3 regions of the Mesorhizobium sp. M0152 genome follow, and region 1 is predicted to be linked to each of the others. Evidence: riboswitches for the same ligand, from Rfam matches in the RefSeq annotation. Region 1 holds a riboswitch; each other region holds the start of a gene.

Region 1 (3,266 bases):
AGAACGGCCGTGACGGTGAAGACGACAGCGTGTAGGTGCGCATCAGCGGCCCATCGGCGGTCGGCAGCTCCAACGTCACGAACTGGCCCGGCTTGTAGCGGAACCAGGTCTGGTTGTCGGAACGGAAGGTGAAGGTCTTCACGTCGGGCGCCTCGTCGCTGACGCCGATCACTTCCAGCACCTGCAGCCGGTCGTTCCAGGGTGCCATCTGGTCGAGATGACGATAGAGGCCAAGGTCCGTCATCGCATTCATCCTCTTGTCCCCTGTGTTCCGTGCATCGCTTGATCCCAAGACGCTGCGTTTTTGCAGCCAAGCGTGTCCGCTTGGCTACAAAAAAAATTGCTCTAGGCGACGCTACGCAGGGCCGGCCTGCCATCGCCGGCCAGGCGCGGGCCGATGAACGACGAATACCATTCGACGAACTGGATGACGCCACCTTCGTGCAGTTCCGAATAGGGACCGGGCTCGTAGGCCGGCGACAGAATGCCGAAGGCGTTTTCCTCGACGATGCGGCGGTCCTGGTCGTTGGTCTCCGTCCAGACATGGGTGAGTTCGGCGAGATCGTAGTCGACGCCTTCGACCGCATCCTTGTGCACCAGCCATTTCGTCGTCACGGCGGTTTCCGTGGCACTGATCGGCAGCACGCGGAAGGTGACGGCGTGGTCGCCGAGGATGTGGTTCCAGGTTGTCGGATAGTGGTAGAGCAGCAAGGAACCGATCCGATCGGTGGCAACGCTGTCTGACAGGTTCTTCTTGACCGCGCGCTTGCCCGTCATCGTGTAGCTGACGGCATCGCGCAGCAGCGGCGCGCGGGTGGCGCGGTATTGCCCGGCCGGATCGATGCGGAACTTGCTCGGCAGGCCGGCCGCCTCGCATTTCGCCCAGTGCGCCAGCATTTCCGGGTCGCTGTCGGCGCCTTGCACGCCGGTCACCGTAGGCGCTTCCGGAAACGTCTTGCAGAGTTCGGGATGGTTGCCGGCGCAGTGGTAGCACTCGCGGTTGTTTTCCCAGACCAGCTTCCAGTTGCCTTTCTCGACGATCGTACTCTCGAAGGCGACTTTTGCTTCGCTGAGCCGGTGCGGCTTGAGATAAGGCTCTATCATCGCCCGCATCGGCGCGAAATCCGCCGGCTCCTTGGCCAGGCAGATGAAGATGTAGCCGGCCACGCTCTCGCAGGCGACCGGCTTCAGGCCGAACTGGCTCTTGTCGAAACCGTCGGCCATCTGGCGGGCGAAAAGCAGGCGCCCATCCAACTCGTAGGTCCACTGATGATAGGGGCAGACCAGCTTGGCGGCCGTGCCTTTGTCGGAGTTGCAGACGCGGCTGCCGCGATGGCGACAGGAATTGTGGAAGGCGTTGATCTTGCCTTGCTGGTCGCGGACAAGGACGACCGGGTAGTCGCCGATCTGCGCGGTGATATAGCTGCCCGGCTTCGGCAGTTCGCAGTCATGGCCGATGAACAGCCAGTCGCGATACCAGATCAGCTCCATGTCGAGCTTGAAGAAATCGGGGTCGGTGTAGAAGGGCTGCTCGAGCGAGAAACCGCCTCTGCGGTTCTCCAGCAGCCTCAGCATGTCGTTGCGCACATCCATGTCCTGTCCTCGCGTTAAGGACTGACTATGGTGGTGATGGAGGAAGGATTGGACGCAGGCCAGGGCGAGCCGGCATGCATCATCCGCCTCTTGACCGCCCACCGCGATCAGTCGAGTCTAGAATCTCGGCTGGTTTCCGGGCTCTGGAGTTGTCCTTGCGGACGATCGCGACACCTTCCCAGGCTTGCACCCAGTGGTCTCCCGTTGCGATTTGAACTCCACCACCGTTGCGGGGGCAGCGCCGGATTCTGACCGGCTTCCCAATTCTCTGCCCCGTCGTCACGAAGCGGCACCTGAGATGGCGCGATCTAATCACGACACGCGTCGTGGCGTCGGCATGAAAACGACATCGCATCCATGCGGCGCGACACGCATAAGCGATAGTTCGATCGAGGATCGGGGCTCTTGAAATCGTCTCATCGCCGCCCCGCCGGGGGTCGGGTTTCGATCTTTGGCAGAAGCAAAAAGGGCTAACGGTTTCGAAAAGTGACTATTAGCAGCGCCTAAAATCGAACCGAACGGTTCGTTTCTGTTGACGGTGCGTGCAGGACAGTGTGAACACTCGGCCTCCGACACAGTTGGTGATGGGAGTGGAGCTTTCATCTAATCATCTGATATTTAACGGGAAAAATCGCAAGTAGAAGGTTTTGGCCCAGTTTCAAGAGGTGGATTCATGGTCCAGTCGGAACAACTTCGTGATTGGCAATGACCAGATGACTTTCCCACATCGGGGCTGTCCGAACGACGCGATTTCCTCCCAAGACACGCCGCTAGACGGACGGGAAAATACTGGAGTACCTAAAATGAAAAAAATTGTCCTCACTGCCGCCGCCCTTCTGGCCATTTCCGGCAGCGCCTTCGCCATTGGTAGCGACCACTATGGTTCGAACGCCCCGGCAGCCACTGCTGTCGACAGCTCGTACACCGCTTCGGTCAAGAAGTCGGAACCGGCTGCTCAGACGCCTGCTCAGGGCAGCGACCGCAACCTCTTCGGCAACAACTAACAACCGATTGCCAGCAGGTGGCCGGCTCGCCCGCCGCCCTGGTGAAACCAAATTCAGGAGACTTGAAATGAAGACGATCATTCTTGCTGCCGCCGCCGTTCTGGCCATCTCCGGCAGCGCCTTCGCCGATGGCGGCAACTATGGCTCGAACGGCGCCAACCAGCCCGCGGTTACTTCGACCGACAGCTCGTATACGGCTTCGACCCAGAAGTCGGCTCCGGCTGAAAAGCAGCCCGTCCAGGGCGCCGATCGTAACCTCTTCGGCAATAACTAACAGCCAATTCCCCGTGGACGGCGGGCTTCCCCCCCGCCCCGGTGGAACTTGAAATTCAGGAGACTTGAAATGAAGAAGATCATCCTCGCTACCGCCGCCGTCCTGGCTATCTCCGGTAGCGCTTTCGCCGGCAGCGACAATTTTGGCTCCAATGGCGCCAACCAGCCTGCCACAACCGCTGTCGACAGCTCGTATACGGCTTCGACCGGCAAGTCGGAGCCGGCCACGCAGGCGCCTGTAACCCAGGGCAGCGACCGCAACCTGTTCGGCAACAACTAACATCTGACCGCAAGGCGGCGGCTTGCCGCCGCCTTGGATTAGCGAATACGGAGTATCAAAAAATGAAAAAGATTGTTCTCACTGCCGCCGCTCTTCTGATTGCCGCCGGCAGCGCC
Region 2 (3,266 bases), on a different contig from region 1:
CGATCCAGGCCTACGAAATCCTCCACAACGAGCAGATCGTCTCGATCCTCTACACTGTCGTGGCGCTGCTTGGGCTGTCGGTGACATTGTTCATGCCGATGCTGATCCGCCGCTTTGCCCGGCGCTGGGTCTATACCGCCGGCGCCTGCCTGCTCGCCATCGGCTCGCTGTTCTTCGTTACCCATACGCTTGCCGGACAATTGGCCGGCATGCTTTGCCGCGTCATGGGCGCCAGCGCGCTGTCGATCACGCTCAACCTCTACATCATGGACCACATCCGCAAGACCGACTTCATGCAGGCGGAATCGCTGCGCATGGCGTGGTCGATGTTCGCCTGGACGGGCGGGCCGACGCTTGGCATTTTTCTTTACACACGCTTCGGCATCTATGCCGCGCATGGCGCGGTGGCGGTATTCGCGACGGCCCTGCTGGCGCTGTTCTGGACCTATCGGCTGGGCGACAACCCGTCGATCCGCCCGGGCAAGACGCGCCCGGTCAATCCGCTCGCCAATATCGGCCGCTTCGTCGCGCAACCCAGATTGAGGCTCGCCTGGCTGATCGCCTTCGGCCGTTCCTGCTTCTGGACGACGTTCTTTGTCTATGGGCCGCTGTTCATGGTCATCACCGGCGAGGGCAAGCTGGCCGGCGGCCTGCTGGTTTCGGCCGGTAACGCGCTCTTGTTCATGGCTATCTTCTGGGGCAGAGCGGGCAAGCGCTTCGGCGGTCGGCGGACCATGACTTTTGCCTATTTCGCGATGTCGGCCATGTTGTTGGCGGCAGGCGCGGTCGGCGAGAGCGCACCGCTGCTCACCGGCGCTTTCCTGCTCTGCGGCGCGTTGTTCACCATCGCGCTCGACGCGCTGGGCTCGACCGCCTTCATGCGCTCGGTGCGGTCCTACGAGCGGTCGCAGATGGCTGCGGTCTACCGCACCTATCTCGATTTTTCCGAGCTGACGCCGCCGCTGGTCTATTCAGTGGTGCTGGCGTTCTTCGGGCTGGGCTCGGTGTTCGTCACGCTCGGCCTGCTGGCCGCGGTTTGCGGCTTCGTGACCTGGCGGTATCTGCCGAAGTCGCTGTGAGGATCAGGGCTGGGGTGAAAGCCCTGCGTGGCGCTCGCGCACCCAGTTGTGGAAGCGGTGCAATTCATATTCTTCGGGCATCAGCACGCCCGCTTTGTGGCGCATTGAGCGCCGTCGGCGATCCCCGGCCGGCACGCCGCATTCGCAATAGTTGCCGGCGGAATTTGGTTTGCCGGAGGCGGCGATTCTGCCTATAGTCGCCGATGTCGTCGGTTCCATTTTGGAGCCAAGAGGGAATGCGGTGCGGGCTGACTTGTCGCCCAACGCCGTGGCTGCCCCCGCAACTGTGTGCGGTAGTCCTCTCCATATGCCACTGAAGATTTTTTCTTCGGGAAGGTGGGGAAGGGCGTTGATCCGCGAGCCAGGAGACCTGCCGGCGACAGGAAACTGACTTCTATGCCCTCGGGTGGAGGGCGAAAGGACATGACATGAATACCGCTTCCGTCTCGCTCGGCGCCTCCGTTTCCTCGCAGTCCCGCTTGATGCAGCTCGCTCTCGCTGGATTCCTCGGCCTTTTCGTGATGGGCTTCGTCGGCTTCTCGCATATCGATGCGGTCCACAATGCCGCCCACGATTATCGTCATTCGATGGCGTTTCCCTGCCACTGATAGGGATTTGACATCATGAACCTGTTTCGCAACGTCGTGTTCATCGCGGCGATCGCAGGGCTCGTGGCCGGCGTCGTTCTCGCCTGCATGCAGGCCTATGCCACCGTGCCGCTGATCCTGAAGGCGGAAGTCTACGAACAGGCTGGCGGCGGTCATCACCACGACGATGCCGCGCCGGCTGCAACGGACACCAACGCCATGGGCTCCGCCGCCCCGGCGGGAAATGCAATGAGCACGGCCGCGCCTGCGGAATCTGCTGCTCCGGTCGCGGAAGACGAAGGCTGGGCGCCGGCCGACGGTTTCGAACGTTTCGCCTTCAGCGTGCTTGCCAATATCGTCACCGGCATCGGCTTCGCGCTGATCCTGGTCGCGGTTTCCGAATTCGCCGGCGGCATCGGCAATTGGCGCCGGGGCGTGTTCTGGGGCCTGGCCGGCTTTGCCGTGTTCACGCTGGCGCCGGGCCTAGGCCTGCCGCCGGAACTGCCGGCCATTCCGGCCGCCGACCTCACCCAACGCCAGATCTGGTGGTGGGCAACGGTGGCGGCCACCGCGACCGGCCTTGGCCTGATCGCCTTCCGCAAGTCGCTGCCGCTGGCGATCCTCGCCGTGGCCTTGATGGTGGCGCCGCATATCGTCGGCGCGCCGCAGCCCGACAGCTACGACACGGCGATCCCAGAGGGGTTGCACCACCAGTTTGTGGTGGCGGTGACGGTGACCAATCTGGTGTTCTGGGTGGTGCTCGGCGCCGTCGTCGGCGTGGTGCGCGGCCGCTTTACCGGCACCGCGACCAGCCTGCGCGACAGCTTTGCCTGATCGCGGCAAGCTGACCTTCATTATCGGCGGTGCGCGCTCCGGCAAGAGCGCGCATGCCGAAACGCTCATGACGGCGCTGCCCTCGCCATGGGCCTATATCGCCACCGCGCAAGCCTATGATGACGAGATGCGCGAACGCATCGCGCTGCACCGCTCGCGGCGCGGCGAATGCTGGGCGACGATCGATGCGCCGCTCGATCTCGCAGGCGCACTGGCGGCATTGCCTGATAATCAGCCGGTGCTGGTCGACTGCCTGACGCTGTGGCTGACCAACCATATGCTGGCCGAACATGACCTCGAGCTGGAATGCCGGCGGCTGGCTGATGTGCTGTCGCGGCCGCGCGGGCCATGGTTCGTGGTTTCAAACGAGGTCGGCCAAGGCATCGTGCCGGACAACGCACTGGCGCGCCGCTTTCGCGATGCGGCAGGCCGGCTCAACCAGCAGGTTGCCGCAGTCGCCGATACGGTGCTGCTGATGGTAGCGGGGCTGCCGCTCAAGGTGAAATGAGATGACCGATATCGACGAAAAGGACGAAGAACGCCACCGCGCCAAGATGGCCAAGCGCAAGGCGGTGCAGGATGCCGAGGTGGCGGCCAAGACGATCGAGAAGGGGCTGCTCATCGTCAATACCGGTCCGGGCAAAGGCAAGACGACAGCCGCCTTTGGCCTGGCGCTCAGAATGCTCGGCTATGGCAAGCGCGTCGGCGTCGTCCAGTTCATCAAGGGCAAATGGCATACGGGTGAGAAGGACGCCTTCGCCGCCTT
Region 3 (3,266 bases), on a different contig from region 1:
CGAAATGCTGTACCATGTCGTTTCGCTCGAACTCACCGTGCACCAGCACGTCCAGCCCGATCTCTTCCTGCCAGCGAATTGCAGCCTCGATCTCCTTCTTCAGGAACGTCTCGTAGTCGACATAGCTCAGCTGGCCCTTCGCATGAGCGGCCCGCGCCTTGCGTACCTGCGGCGTCTGCGGGAAGGACCCGATGGTCGTCGTCGGGAACGGCGGCAGCCCGAGTGAGCCGGCTTGGACTCTGGAGCGCTCGGCAAAAGCGCTCTCTCGTCGCTTCATGCTATCGTCAATGCTGGCGATCCGCCCCTGAACAAGCGGGTCATGGATCCTCGTGGATGTCACGCGCGTGGCGGCAGCCTCGGCAGACGCTTTCAACGCGCCAGCCACCGCATCTCTGCCTTGGGACAGGGCCCGGGCCAGCAACACCAATTCGTCGGTCTTCTGGGCCGCGAAGGCGAGCCACGAGCTGATGTCGGCGTCGAGTTCCGTCTCCATGCGCAGGTCGATCGGCACATGCAGCATCGAGCAAGAAGGCGCGATCTCGACGCGGTCCAAGGGCCAGCCGGCGACGATCGATTTGATGCGGTCGAGAATGGCGGGCAGGTTCGCACGCCAGACGTTGCGGCCATCGATCAAGCCAAGCGAGAGCACCAGATCCTTCGGAGCGAGCCGACCCACCGTTTCCAGCTGCTCGGGAGCGCGCACGAGATCAATATGCAGCCCAGCCAGGGGCAGAGAAACCGCGGTTTCGAGATTGTTTCCCAGCGGCCCGAAATACGTAGCCAGCATGATCTTCAGCTCGGGCGCGGCTTTCGACAGCTGTCCATAGGCGAATTCGAACGCAGCTCGTTCGTTCGGGTTCAGATCGAGGACAAGCGCTGGCTCATCGATCTGCACCCAGTCGGCTCCCGACAGCTTCAGCCTCTGCAGAAGTTGCTCGTAGACGGGCAGCAGCCGCGATAGGAGCGCGATGGGACCGAACCCTTCGGCAGGCGATTTCGCCAGCTTGAGGAAGGTGATGGGTCCAAGGATGACTGGGCGTGTGTGAATGCCGAGAGCTTTAGCCTCGAGGAAGTAATCGACCGGTTTCGTTGACGAGAGGGCGAACGTCTGATCATCGTCGAGTTCCGGCACAATGTAGTGATAGTTGGTGTCAAACCACTTGGTCATTTCCATCGCGGTTACATCAGGCCCATGAGCCGCCTGCTGGTGACCAGCGTGTCCACAACCCTCCGTCTGACCCTGGTTGCCGCGCGCCATTGCGAAGTAGATGTCAAGTGGGACCTCGCCGCTATTCCAGCCGTAACGGGATGGAACGGCGCCGACCATGGCTGCGGTGTCGAGCACATGGTCGTATAGCGAGAAGTCGTTCGACGGGATTTTCGACACGCCGCGATCGTGCTGCTCCTCCCAGCTAGCGGCACGGAGCGCCTTCGCCGTCCTGAGAAGGGCGGCGGCGGAAGATTTTCCGGACCAGTACCTTTCAAGCGCGAATTTCAGTTCTCGCCGACGACCGATGCGCGGCACGCCGAGCGTTGCTACAGGAATTTGCTGAGAGACAGTCATGTCATACCCCGATGGTTGGGGCGTCGGTGACAAGGAAGGCGCTAGCAGGCCGGCACCAACGCCGGGTTGCAGCGGCCACCGAGACACCCCGCCCGTGGACGTAATTCGCCGTGGCAGGTCTCCTGGCTCGCGGGGTCATAGCCTCTACCCGTCTTCCCGAGGGTATTCGCCTCAGTGACATGAGTGGGGTTGGCTCGCCGCTAACAGTTGCGGGGGCAGCGCCGGCATCGCACCGGCTTCCCTCTTAGCTCCGCTCCGGCAGCGCCGTGCGGAGAACCACAACCCGCAGACAATCACAGCGGTCCGCACTTTGTCAATATCGCATAACGAAATGTTTATGTCGTTATGTATTCGCTCTTTTACACCTTGTCTTCATTCTGAAATATTCAGTCCGCCCATTGCCGTCGCTGGCACCCCCGCCACCATTGTTCATAATGGTTTCCTGTCAGGCTGCGACATTCCTCACCGTTCATCCATGAAGGATTTCGGACAAGATGGATGGGAGTGACAACGTGGTCGAATGCAGAAGATGGCATTGGTGGCGATGTTTAACGATGCAATCGTGGGCCGAAAGTGATGCGTGCATGGCAGAAGCGGTTGTCTCGAAGTGAACGCCAAACCATGGTGCGGGGGGAAATGGCACGCCAGGTCGTGACCACGACCCCTGGTGACTAGGCAATCGGTGGTAACTGCGCTCGGCGGCAAGAGACCACACTGGCCGGGGCCCGGTCCAAAGAGCAAGGCACGACTGTGTCCCGATAAGCTTTTTAAGCGTCATTCAGGCGGTAAGTATAAGTATCTCATCTCAAAGCGCTAGGCAGTCGAGGGACGCGGAATTGCGGCAAAGCTCGCGTGCTTCATATTCTGCATCATATGGTCGGCAGGACCCAGTTTTTATCCAGTGCACGCATCAGCGCGGTGTGCAATTCGGGCTCGGTCCGAAGGAAGGCATTTAGGCCTCGCTCATCCAGCCCAAGCCGAGATAGTGGAAGTGGTCCGCAGGCACGGTAATCCGGCTCTTGTCCAGTTGCCGAACGAAGTCCGCTGACCAATGGTGGATTGTATACGCCTCAAGTTTATCCATCATCCCCCGCCAGCGTTGGATGCGTTCTTCGCGCGGCATGCTGGCCGCTCTTGAGATCGCTGCAGCTATCTCATCGGGGAGCCTCGGATCTACCAGCAGGGCGTCCTCACCGAAGTCTTCGGCCGCGCCGGCCAACTTCGATAACACCAGAACGCCAGGTCTGGCCGCCGTCGATGACGATGCGCTCCGGCCGGCCATGGCGCGTCAGCACCTTGCGGAGGAAGCGTTGGGCCGCCACCAGGTCACGGTTCTCGCTAAAGAAGAACTCGACCGTGTCGCCGAGGATGTCGATAGCGCGGTAGAGATACATCCATGGCCGCGGACCTTGATGTACGTCTCGTCCATATGCCACTTGCTGCCGACCACACGCTTGCGCCGGTTGAAGCGCTCCAGCAGCTGCGGCGAGAAGTGGGCGACCCAGCGATGCACAGTGGAGTGGTCGACCTTCAACGCGTTCGGCCATCATCTCTTCCAGATCGCGCAGGCTCAGAGTGTAGGCCAGGTACCAGCGCACGCACAGCAGGATCACCGACTGGTCGAAATGGCGGCCCTTGGACATCACGTGCTCCTCCACAGCTGAGGCGTTTTTCTTGCCATGCTCCGCTTACGGAAAGGTTT

What was found. A riboswitch is a leader RNA that binds a small molecule or an ion and turns the genes downstream of it on or off. The one in region 1 is predicted to bind cobalamin.
Region 2: it holds a riboswitch for cobalamin, as region 1 does, so the genes downstream of both, NKJ26_RS23935 (CbtB domain-containing protein) here and NKJ26_RS24785 (aromatic ring-hydroxylating oxygenase subunit alpha) in region 1, are expected to answer to the same signal.
Region 3: it holds a riboswitch for cobalamin, as region 1 does, so the genes downstream of both, metE (5-methyltetrahydropteroyltriglutamate--homocysteine S-methyltransferase) here and NKJ26_RS24785 (aromatic ring-hydroxylating oxygenase subunit alpha) in region 1, are expected to answer to the same signal.

What each region holds. Positions count from the first base shown of each region.
Region 1 covers NZ_JAMYTH010000030.1:30,128-33,393, reverse strand. The annotation lists gene NKJ26_RS24790 (FAD-binding oxidoreductase) at 1-244, opposite strand, end outside; gene NKJ26_RS24785 (aromatic ring-hydroxylating oxygenase subunit alpha) at 346-1,593, opposite strand; cobalamin riboswitch at 1,704-1,906, opposite strand; gene NKJ26_RS24780 (DUF680 domain-containing protein) at 2,397-2,597, shown strand; gene NKJ26_RS24775 (DUF680 domain-containing protein) at 2,665-2,871, shown strand; gene NKJ26_RS24770 (DUF680 domain-containing protein) at 2,941-3,150, shown strand; gene NKJ26_RS24765 (DUF680 domain-containing protein) at 3,213-3,266, shown strand, end outside.
Region 2 covers NZ_JAMYTH010000028.1:13,357-16,622, reverse strand. The annotation lists gene NKJ26_RS23940 (MFS transporter) at 1-1,079, shown strand, start outside; cobalamin riboswitch at 1,273-1,471, shown strand; gene NKJ26_RS23935 (CbtB domain-containing protein) at 1,508-1,687, shown strand; gene NKJ26_RS23930 (CbtA family protein) at 1,703-2,500, shown strand; gene cobU (bifunctional adenosylcobinamide kinase/adenosylcobinamide-phosphate guanylyltransferase) at 2,493-3,008, shown strand; gene cobO (cob(I)yrinic acid a,c-diamide adenosyltransferase) at 3,010-3,266, shown strand, end outside.
Region 3 covers NZ_JAMYTH010000044.1:19,125-22,390, forward strand. The annotation lists gene metE (5-methyltetrahydropteroyltriglutamate--homocysteine S-methyltransferase) at 1-1,564, opposite strand, end outside; cobalamin riboswitch at 1,660-1,860, opposite strand; gene NKJ26_RS28645 (trehalose-6-phosphate synthase) at 2,517-2,846, opposite strand; partial or broken gene NKJ26_RS28650 (IS6 family transposase) at 2,767-3,207, opposite strand.